DNA from 2 places in the Micromonospora sp. CA-240977 genome. Region 2 is predicted to be linked to the other one. Evidence: riboswitches for the same ligand, from Rfam matches in the RefSeq annotation. Region 2 holds a riboswitch; the other holds the start of a gene.

Region 1 (4,791 bases), 740 kb from region 2:
GCCACCGGGTTGCGGCGGGCCAACGGCGCACCGGGCGCGGCGACCGGCTCAATGGTGATCATCGGGCGTCGTCCGAGGCGCGTCGCAGGGTGACGGTTCGGTCGGCGAGCGCGGCCACGAAGTCCGCGTCGTGGGTGACCGCGACCACGCCGTGTCCGGCGTCGCGGAGGTCGGCGAAGAGATCGACGAGCTCCCGCCAGGTCCGCCGGTCCTGACCGAAGGTGGGTTCGTCGCAGATCAGCAGGCGGGGCGCGGTGGCCAGGGCGGTCGCCACACTGAGCCGCCGCGCCTCACCACCGGAGAGGGTGTACGGGTTGGCGGCGGCGAGGCGGACCAGTCGCAGCCGTTCCAGCAGCCCGGTCACGGTCTTGCTGACGGCCGCCTCGGGCTGACCGGTCCGGCGGGGACCGAGCGCCAGCTCGTCGAAGACAGTGCTGGTGACGAACTGGTGCTCCGGATCCTGGAAGACCGACCCGATCCGCCGGGTCAGTGCGGGTGCCCGCCAGCGGTGTGGGGGAGTGCGGTGATCGGTGCCGGCCAGCTCGACGGAGGCGGTGACCCGCCCGATGCCCGGCCGGAGCAACCCGCCGAGCAGCAGCGCCAGTGTGGACTTGCCGGCGCCGTTGGGTCCGCGGACGGCGAGTGCCTCGCCGGCGCGTACCGCCAGATCGGTGTGGCCCAGCCGGGGCGGCAGGCCGAGCCGGTCGGCGGTGAGCAACAGCTCCCCGGGCGCGGCGGTGGCCGGCCGGGGTGTGATGGGGTGACCGGGTACCCAGACCCCCTCGGCGGCCAGCGCGGCGCCGTGGGCGGCGAAGACCGCCTCGGGTGTGCCGTCCGCGCGGACCCCGCCTCCCGGTTCCAGGACGACCACCCGGTCGACAAGCGGCAGCGCCTCGGCGACCCGGTGTTCGACAAGGATCAGCGTGGTGTCGGCGTGCAGCGCGCCGGCCACCGCCTGGCGGACCAGGTCGGCCCCGGCCGGATCGAGGTTGGCGGTCGGCTCGTCGAGCAGCAGCAGTTCGGGGCGCAGCGCCAGCGCGCCGGCCAGGGCGAGGCGTTGCTGCTCGCCGCCGGAGAGCGCGGCGGTGGGGCGGTCCCGGGGGTACGGGAAGCCGACGCGGTGCAGCGCCTCGTCCACCCGGGGCCAGATCTCGTCGGCCGGTACGCCGCGGTTCTCCAGCCCGAACGCGACGTCGTCGCCGCAGCGGGCCATCACCAGTTGGGTTTCCGGGTCCTGGAAGACGATGCCGACCCGTTCCCGCCCCTTGCGCGGGTCGAGCCCGTCGATCTCGACGGTGCCCTCCTGCTCACCGGAATCTTCAGGCAGCAGCCCTGCCAGCGCGCTGAGCAACGTGCTCTTGCCGGCCCCGGACGGCCCGAGCAGCAGAACCCGCTCCCCAGCCTCGACCCGCAGGTCGACCCCGCGCAGAGCCCAGGCCCGCCGCCCAGCGTGCCGCCACCCGAACCCCCGCAGCAGTACCCCGCCCACCCAACCCCCTCCCATCCCCTCCCACCCAACCGCGCGCCCCGCCTAACCCTGCACGGTCGATCATGAGGTTGACGGTGGTTACGAAGATCCATCCGCCCGTCAACCTCATGATCGACGCGAGTGGGTGGGGGTTAGATCAGGGCTCGGGTTCGGCCTGCGGGGAAGCGGTCCAGGACGCCGGTGTTGGCCAGGGCCTTCGTCAGCAGCCAGCCGCCGATGCCGGCGATCACGGTGGCGCTGACGATGGTGATCAGCGCGTACGGGATGCGGTAGTCGCCAAGCGCGTAGTCGACGTTCCAGACGAAGAAGTCGAACAGCGCGGCGCTGAGACCGGTCAGCGCGCCGGCCAGGATCGCGGTCGGCAGCCGGTACGACCGGTACCGGAAGGCGGCGAACGCCAGCTCGGCGCCGATGCCCTGCACGATGCCCTGCGGGATCACCGTGCCGGCCCACTGGCTGCCCAGCAGCGCGGACAGGACCGCGGCCACCGTCTCGCAGTAGAGCGCTGCGCCGGGCTTGCGGATGACCAGACCGCCGATCACGGCCGGCATCAGCCACACGCCGTAGAGCAGCGTCTGCGCCGGCGGGAAGAACGCGAACGCGCCCTCGGTGGCGCTCCAGACCAGGCCCCAGGCCCAGAAGATGACGCCGAAGGCGACAGCGATCACCGAGGCGACCACGATGTCGATGGTCCGCCAACGGCTTGTGTCGGCTGTGGATTTCATGTGTTGCTCCCAGTTCTGCGTGCGAACCAGGAGAAGACGCACGCCGCGCGTCCGGTGGCACCGGACGGCGGCGCGGCTGGAGGTCGACCGAACTCCCTGCGCTGGCATTACCCAGATCAGGTTCGAGGGTCTGCGGGCATGCCCGCACTCTCAGCGCTGTGCGCTCCCCTGTCGGATGTGAAGTTGTCTCGTCGACGCTAACACCGACCTGGGGTGCCGGCCCAGCAGGGCGTCTGCCCATCTCGGCGGTCAGCCGGCCGGATGCCGGCTGGGTAGGCTGACGATCATGCGGGTCGACGCGCGAGGTCTCACGTTCGAGGTAACCGCCGGCGGTCCGTCGGACGGCGTACCCGTCCTGCTGCTGCACGGCTTCCCACAGCACAGCGGTGAATGGGACGACGTGGTGCCCGCGCTGCACGCGGCCGGGCTGCGCACGTACGCGCTGGACCAACGCGGCTACTCGCCCGGCGCGCGGCCGACGGCGGTGGCCGACTACCGGATCCCCGAACTGGTCGCCGACGTGGTGGCGGTGCTCGACGCCCTGGGGCTGGACGCCGTCCACCTGGTCGGCCACGACTGGGGCGCGATCGTGGCGTGGGCGGTCGCCGCCGGGCACCCCGACCGGGTCCGCACGCTGACCGCGGTGTCCGTGCCGCATCCGGCAGCCATGGCGTACGCCCTGACCAACGACGGCCAGCAGAAGGCCCGCTCGTCGTACATCACACTGTTCCGTAAGCCCGGCACCGCGGAGAGGGTGCTGCTCGCGTGGCACGCGACCGCGCTGCGCAAGATGCTCGGCGGAGTGGGCGACGGGCCCCGGGTGGACCGCTACGCGGCCCCGATGCGCGAACCGGGGATGCTCACCGCCGCGCTGAACTGGTACCGGGCGATGTCCCGCGCCGACCTGGCCGGCGTCGGCCCGGTCGCGGTCCCCACCACCTACGTCTGGAGTGACCGGGACGTCGCCATCGGCCGGACCGCCGCCGAGGCGTGCGCGGCGAACGTCACAGGGGCGTACCGCTTCGTGCAGTTGGCCGGTGTGAGTCACTGGATTCCGGACACGGCGCCGGGTCCCCTCGCCGATGCGATCCTGGCTCGGGCCGGCGGAACGGCCTGAGCCGTGCGGGTCAGTCAGGAAGGGGCACCGTGACGACGAACACCGGCGGGCCGGGCACCCGACGCTCGATCGCCGCGCAGCTGAGCCTGCTGGGCGTACGCCCCGGCGCGACGCTGCTGGTGCACGCCTCGCTGCGTACCCTGGGGTTCGTCTGCGGCGGGTCGCACGCGGTGGTGCTCGCGTTGCGCGACGCCCTCGGCCCGGACGGCACCATCGTGGTGCCCACCCACACGCCCGACAACAGCGATCCCGCGCAGTGGCGCAAGCCGCCGGTGCCGGTGGACTGGTGGCCGCTGATCCGCGCCGAGATGCCGGGCTTCGACCCGGCGGTGACCCCGAGCCGGCGCATGGGCGCGGTCGCCGAGACGGTTCGCGGCTGGCCCGGCGCCCTGCGCAGCTCGCATCCGCACGTGTCGTTCGCCGCGCTCGGCCCGGCCGCCGAGCAGGTGGTGGCCGGGCACGGCCTGGCCGACATGCTCGGCGAGAGCTCCCCGCTGGCCCGGCTCTACGACCTGGACGCCGACGTCCTGCTGCTCGGCGTGGACCACTCCGTGAGCACCTCGCTGCACCTGGCCGAATACCGCCGCCCGGGTTCGCCGCGCGAGCGGGTCGGCGCCGCGGTACGGACCGGCGACGGTGGTCGGGAGTGGGCGTGGTGGGAGGACGTACGGCTCGACGCGGACGACTTCGCCGCGCTGGGCACGGACCTGGAGGCCACCGGGGCGGTGCGCACCGGACCGGTCGGCACCGGGACCGGCAGGCTGATGAGTCAGCGGGCGGCTGTCGACTTCGCGGTGCGCTGGCTGGAACGGAACCGGACGACGGAGGACGCATGACGGTGAGTGCCGAGGCCTACCTGGCAGTGGTGACCGAGACGATCGGCCGGGTGGCCGCCGGCCAGCGGGAGGCGGTCGGGCGGGCCGCCGACCTGATCGCCGACGCCGTCCGCGCCGACGGGGTGGTGCACGCGTTCGGTACCGGGCACTCCGAGGCTCTGGCCATGGAGATCGCCGGCCGGGCGGGGGGTCTGGTGCCGACCAACCGGATCGCGCTGCGTGACCTGGTGCTGCTCGGCGGCGAACCGGCCGACCGGCTCGGCCCGCTACTGGAGCGGGACCCGGCGGTCGCGCACCGACTCTACGAGTTGGCGCCGGTGCGGCCCACCGACGTCTTCGTGCTGGCCTCGAATTCCGGGGTCAACGGCGCGATGGTGGAGTTCGCCACGCTGGTCAAGGCACGCGGCCACGCCCTGGTGGCGATCACCTCCGCGCAGCACTCGGGCCGGATGACCTCCCGCCACCCGTCCGGGCGCAAGCTGGCCGATCTCGCCGACGTCGTGCTCGACAACGGCGCGCCGTACGGTGACGCGACGCTGCCGCTGCCCGGTGGCGGCGCGGTCGGCGCGGTCTCCTCGATCACCGCGGCGTTGCTGGCCCAGCAGGTGACGGTGGAGGTGGTGG
Region 2 (4,791 bases):
ATGGTGAGGATGGTGTGCGGGGTCACTTCTCCTCCTTGGTTGCGGTTTGGGGCTGCGGTTGGCCGTCTCTGGTTGCGGTTGGGGGCTGCGGCAGCTCAGGGGTGACCGCCTCGACATAGGCGCTGGTCAAAGCGGCGGCTGCCGCACACGGGTCTGCGGCTCGCATGAGGGCGCCCAGTACGGCCACTCCGGCGGCTCCTGCCCGGACGCAGGCGGTTACCTGTTCCGGCGTTTCGACTCCGCCCAGTGCCAGCACGGGCACGGGGCTGGACTCGACCAGCTTTCGCAGGCCGTCCGGTTCCAGGGGTGGGCCGTAACCCGGTTTGGTCTTCGTCGGCCAGACCGGGGAGACGGTGGCGTAGTGCTCGGTGGTCAGGCGGTTCAGCTCGGTCCGGTGGTGGCAGGAGCGGCCGACCACGCCGTGGGTCGGCGGCGGGTACGGGCCGGCGGCGGGCAGGTGGACGGCGTCGCCGCCGAGCGGGTCGGGACCGGCCACGACGAGGGTTCCGCCGACGTCGGCGAGGATCGCGCGCAGGTCGGCGGCGAGGGCGGCGCGCTCGACGCGGGGCAGGTCCCTCTCCCGCAGCACCACCCAGCGCACTCCCCCGGCCACCACCCCCGCCACGACCTTGTCGAGCGCGCCGCGCGCGACAAGCCGGTCGGTCAACACGACGACACCGGACGGCGGCGTCACAGGTCCGGTCTTCCGTCGTCGGGAGTGGAGGCGAGCGCGTGGAAACGCCTGGCGATCCGGCCGGCGCCGGCCGCGAGCCGGCCCGCCTCGACCGCGTACCGCATCGCGGTGGCCATCGCCACCGGGTCCGCGGCCCGGGTCACCGCGCTGGCCAGCAGCACCCCGTCGCAGCCCAGCTCCATGGCCAGGGCCGCGTCGGAGGCGGTGCCGATGCCGGCGTCGAGGATCACCGGCACGTCGACACCCTGCCGGATGAGCCGGATGTGGTGCGGGTTGCCGATGCCGAGCCCCGAACCGATCGGGGAGCCGGCCGGCATCACCGCGGCACAGCCCACGTCGGCGAGTCGGCGGGCGAGCACCGGGTCGTCGCTTGTGTACGGCAGCACTGTGAAGCCGTCGGCGACCAACTCCTCGGCGGCGCGGAGCAGCTCCACCCCGTCGGGCAGCAGGGTCCGCTCGTCGCCGATCACCTCCAGCTTGACCCAGTCGGTGTCGAACGCGTCCCGGGCCAGCCGGGCCACCTTCACCGCCTCGGTCGCGGTGTGGCAGCCGGCGGTGTTCGGCAGCAGCCGTACCCCGCAGCGGTCCAGCAGGTCCAGCAGCCCGCCGGCCGTGCCGGGGGCGGTGTCCACCCGGCGCAGGGCCACTGTGACAAGCTCGGTGCCGGACGCCCGGATCGCCTGTTCCAGCACGTGCAGGTTCGCGGCACCACCGGTGCCGAGGATCAGCCGTGAGGTGAACGTCTCCCCACCCAGCTCGAACGACACGCCGCTCACCCGCCCTGCGCCGCGGTGAGCACCTCGACGCGGTCACCGTCGCGCAGCGCGGTGGTCGCCCAGCCCGCCCGGGGCACCACCTCACCGTTCACCGCGACGGCCACCCCCCGCGGTTGCGGGGCGACGGCCCGGACCAGCTCGGCCACCGACACCTCACCCGGGACGCTTCGTTCGGCCCCGTTCACCGTCAACTCCACAGGTCCCCCTTCATCGTCGGTTCGGGCTCGCCGCCGGCGAACCGGTCCGGCCGGAAGGGCGCGAGCAGCGGATCGGGTACGCCGGTGCACACCAGGTCGGCGATCAGATCGGCGGTGACCGGGGTGAGCACGATGCCGTGCCGGTGGTGACCGGTGGCGGCCAGCACGTCCGGCCGGCCCGGCAGCGGTCCGAGGATCGGTGCGTTGTCCGGGGTTCCTGGGCGCAGCCCGGCGACCGCCTCGACCAGGTCGTACTCGGCCAGCTCGGGCAGCAGGTCCACGCCGGCGCGGAGCAGGCGCTGCACGGCGCCGGCCGTGACAGTGGTGTCCGACCGTTCCTCGACCGTCGCGCCGAGCACGACCTCGCCGTCGGCGCGGGGCACCAGGTAGACGTGCTCGCCGTCGGCGTACCCCCGGATGACGTGCCGGAAGCCCGGCGCGACGCCGTCGGGCGCGCGGAGCCGGAGGATCTGGCCCTTCACCGGCCGCACGGGCAGGCCGGTGAGTGTCGCGGCCCCGCAGCCGGCGGCGACCACCGTGACGCGTGCGTCCACGTCGGACAGGCGGGCCACGGGCTGCGGCACCAGCACCGCGCCGGCCCGCTGTGCGGCCGTGCGCAGCGCCGGCACCAGCAGTCGAGGGTCCACCTGGTGGTCGGTGGGCGCGAGCGCGCCGCCGCGCACCCGCGGGGCGAGCGCCGGCTCGCGGTCGCGCAGCTCGCTGGGGCGCAGCGGGGTCACCGGCAGGCCCAACCCCTGCTGGTACGCCCAGAGCCGACGCGCCTCGGCCAGGTCGTCGCCGGTCAACCCGACAAGCAGGGTGCCCTCGGTCCGGTAGCCGATGTCGACGCCCGTCGCCTCGGCCAGCTCGTCGGCGAACGTGGGCCAGCGGGCGGCGGACGCCAGCAACAGCTCGGTCAGTTGCCGCTCACCGAAGTACGCCTCGGCGACCGGGGCGAGCATGCCGGCGGCCACCGCCGACGCCCCCGAGCCGGGCGCCGGATCGTGCACCACCACCCGCAGCCCCCGGGCGGCGCAGCGCCAGGCGATCGCCAACCCGATCGGCCCCGCCCCGACCACCGCCACGTCCGGCCGGGCCCGGTCGATCGATGACGCCGACGGGGACCGGCCGGTCAGCACGTCAGAGCCTCGATCAGCGTGGCGGTGGCCCGCGCCGGGTCGGCGGCGGCGGACACCGCGCCGACCACCGCCACCCCGTACGCCCCGGCGGCCCGCAGCTCCGGCACCCGGGCGGCGGTCACGCCGCCGATCGCGATGACCGGCACGTCGACGGCGTCGGCGACAGCGCGGACGCCGGCCGGCCCGATCGGGTCCGGCAGGCCGGGTTTGGTGCTTGTGGGATGGCAGGGGCCGACACCCAGGTAGGTGGCTCCCGCCGCGACGGCCGCGGACGCTGTCTCCGGCGCGCGGGCGGTGGCTCCCAGCACACCGGTGGGGCCGAGCACCCGACGCGCGGCGGCGACCGGCAGGTCGTCCGCTCCGATGTGCCCGCCGGCCGCGCCCACCGCCAGCGCCACGTGCAGCCGGTCGTTCACCAGGCAGGTCGCGCCGAACGACACGCAGAGCGCCAGCACCCGCCGGGCCAGGTCGTACGTCTCGCGGTCGGTGGCGGAGTCCTCGACCCGGACCTGCACCACCAGGTCGGCGCGGGCCACAGTGAGGGCGGCCCGGACCACGGTGAGGGGGTCCCGACCGGGTCGGGTGTCGGTGATCAGATGTAGTCGCCCCAGGGACGGCACGGCAACGCTCCTCCCTGCGCCGGCATTATCCGGATCAGGTTCGACGGTCGGGGGCTGTCAGCCCCCCTCTCAGCCCGGTACACCGGGCTCCCGTGGGTTACTTGCGTGTCACCGTACGACAGATCCGCCGGTCTGCCAAGGCGGGGTTCTGCGCTGATCATCGGGCCGGAACGCACCGAATCGAGCTAGATCTGTGGGGCGGTTCATACGGTCCTGTTCGGAATGTCGCCCGCCGTTGCAGAACCGTTACCCGCCGGCATCTTGCCGGACATTGAACCAGCCGAATTAATTTGTTCAGCGATTCGACAAAATGTCGGTGGGGGCACCCTGGCACGGCGTCACCACCGGCTCCATCAGGGACGGCCTTCGGCGTGCCGACTCCCGCGAGCTCTGTCACTACGACACAGGAGGCGGCGTGTCCCGTTCTCGTCGTGCCCGCTTACCCATCACCGCAACCCTCATCTCCCTGGCCCTCGCCTCGACGACCCTGTTCGGCACGCCCGCGCAAGCCGCGCCGGCCGCCGCACAGGTCCCCCCGCGGGAGGCTGCAGCCGGAACCCCGGTCACCCAGGTGGCACCGAAGCTGCCCGCAAAGGCCGCCGACGATCCCTTCTCCGTCCTGGTCTTCTCCAAGACCGCCGGCTTCCGGCACGACTCCATCCCCACCGGCATCGCCGCCATCCAGAAGCTCGGCGCCGACAACGGATTCACAGTGGACGCTTCCGAGGACGGCGCCGCATTCAGCGACGCCAACCTGGCGAAGTACAAGGCCGTGATCTGGCTCTCCACCACCGGTGACGTCCTCAACGCCGAGCAGCAGGCGGCGTTCGAGCGCTACGTGCGGGCTGGCGGCGGTTACGTCGGCATCCACGCCGCGTCGGACACCGAGTACAGCTGGGCCTGGTACGGCGACCTGGTCGGCGCGTACTTCGCCAACCACCCGCAGAACCAGCAGGCCACTGTCAAGGTGGAGGACCACGCCCACCCGTCCACGGCCGAGCTGCCGGACCGCTGGTCCCGGTTCGACGAGTGGTACAACTTCCAGACCAACCCGCGGCCGGACGTGCACGTGCTGGCCAGCCTGGACGAGAAGAGCTACACCCCGGGCGCGGGCGCGATGGGCGCCGACCACCCGACCTCCTGGTGTCAGGACTTCGACGGTGGCCGCTCCTGGTACACCGGCGGTGGGCACACCCGGGAGTCGTACGCCGAGCCCGAGTTCCTGTCCCACCTGCTCGGCGGCATCCGGACCGCGGCCGGTGTCGAGGACGCCGACTGCGGCGCCTCCAAGACCTCGAACTTCGAGAAGGTCACGCTGGACAGCAACACCAGCAACCCGATGGAGCTGGACATCGCCCCCGACGG

Evidence for each region. Region 2 has a riboswitch for thiamine pyrophosphate ahead of thiE (thiamine phosphate synthase). Riboswitches for the same ligand answer to the same signal wherever they lie in the genome.
Region 1: another riboswitch for thiamine pyrophosphate. It lies ahead of ACQPWW_RS27205 (ECF transporter S component); the one in region 2 lies ahead of thiE (thiamine phosphate synthase).

The regions. Positions count from the first base shown of each region.
Region 1 covers NZ_CP192055.1:6,022,372-6,027,162, reverse strand. Annotated here, with positions in the region: gene ACQPWW_RS27215 (energy-coupling factor transporter transmembrane component T family protein) at 1-62, opposite strand, end outside; gene ACQPWW_RS27210 (ABC transporter ATP-binding protein) at 59-1,489, opposite strand; gene ACQPWW_RS27205 (ECF transporter S component) at 1,621-2,214, opposite strand; TPP riboswitch at 2,290-2,394, opposite strand; gene ACQPWW_RS27200 (alpha/beta fold hydrolase) at 2,501-3,331, shown strand; gene ACQPWW_RS27195 (aminoglycoside N(3)-acetyltransferase) at 3,361-4,167, shown strand; gene ACQPWW_RS27190 (sugar isomerase domain-containing protein) at 4,164-4,791, shown strand, end outside.
Region 2 covers NZ_CP192055.1:6,760,711-6,765,501, forward strand. Annotated here, with positions in the region: gene thiD (bifunctional hydroxymethylpyrimidine kinase/phosphomethylpyrimidine kinase) at 1-26, opposite strand, end outside; gene ACQPWW_RS30665 (thiamine phosphate synthase) at 23-694, opposite strand; gene ACQPWW_RS30670 (thiazole synthase) at 691-1,470, opposite strand; gene thiS (sulfur carrier protein ThiS) at 1,467-1,667, opposite strand; gene thiO (glycine oxidase ThiO) at 1,658-2,803, opposite strand; gene thiE (thiamine phosphate synthase) at 2,800-3,426, opposite strand; TPP riboswitch at 3,421-3,530, opposite strand; gene ACQPWW_RS30690 (ThuA domain-containing protein) at 3,842-4,791, shown strand, end outside.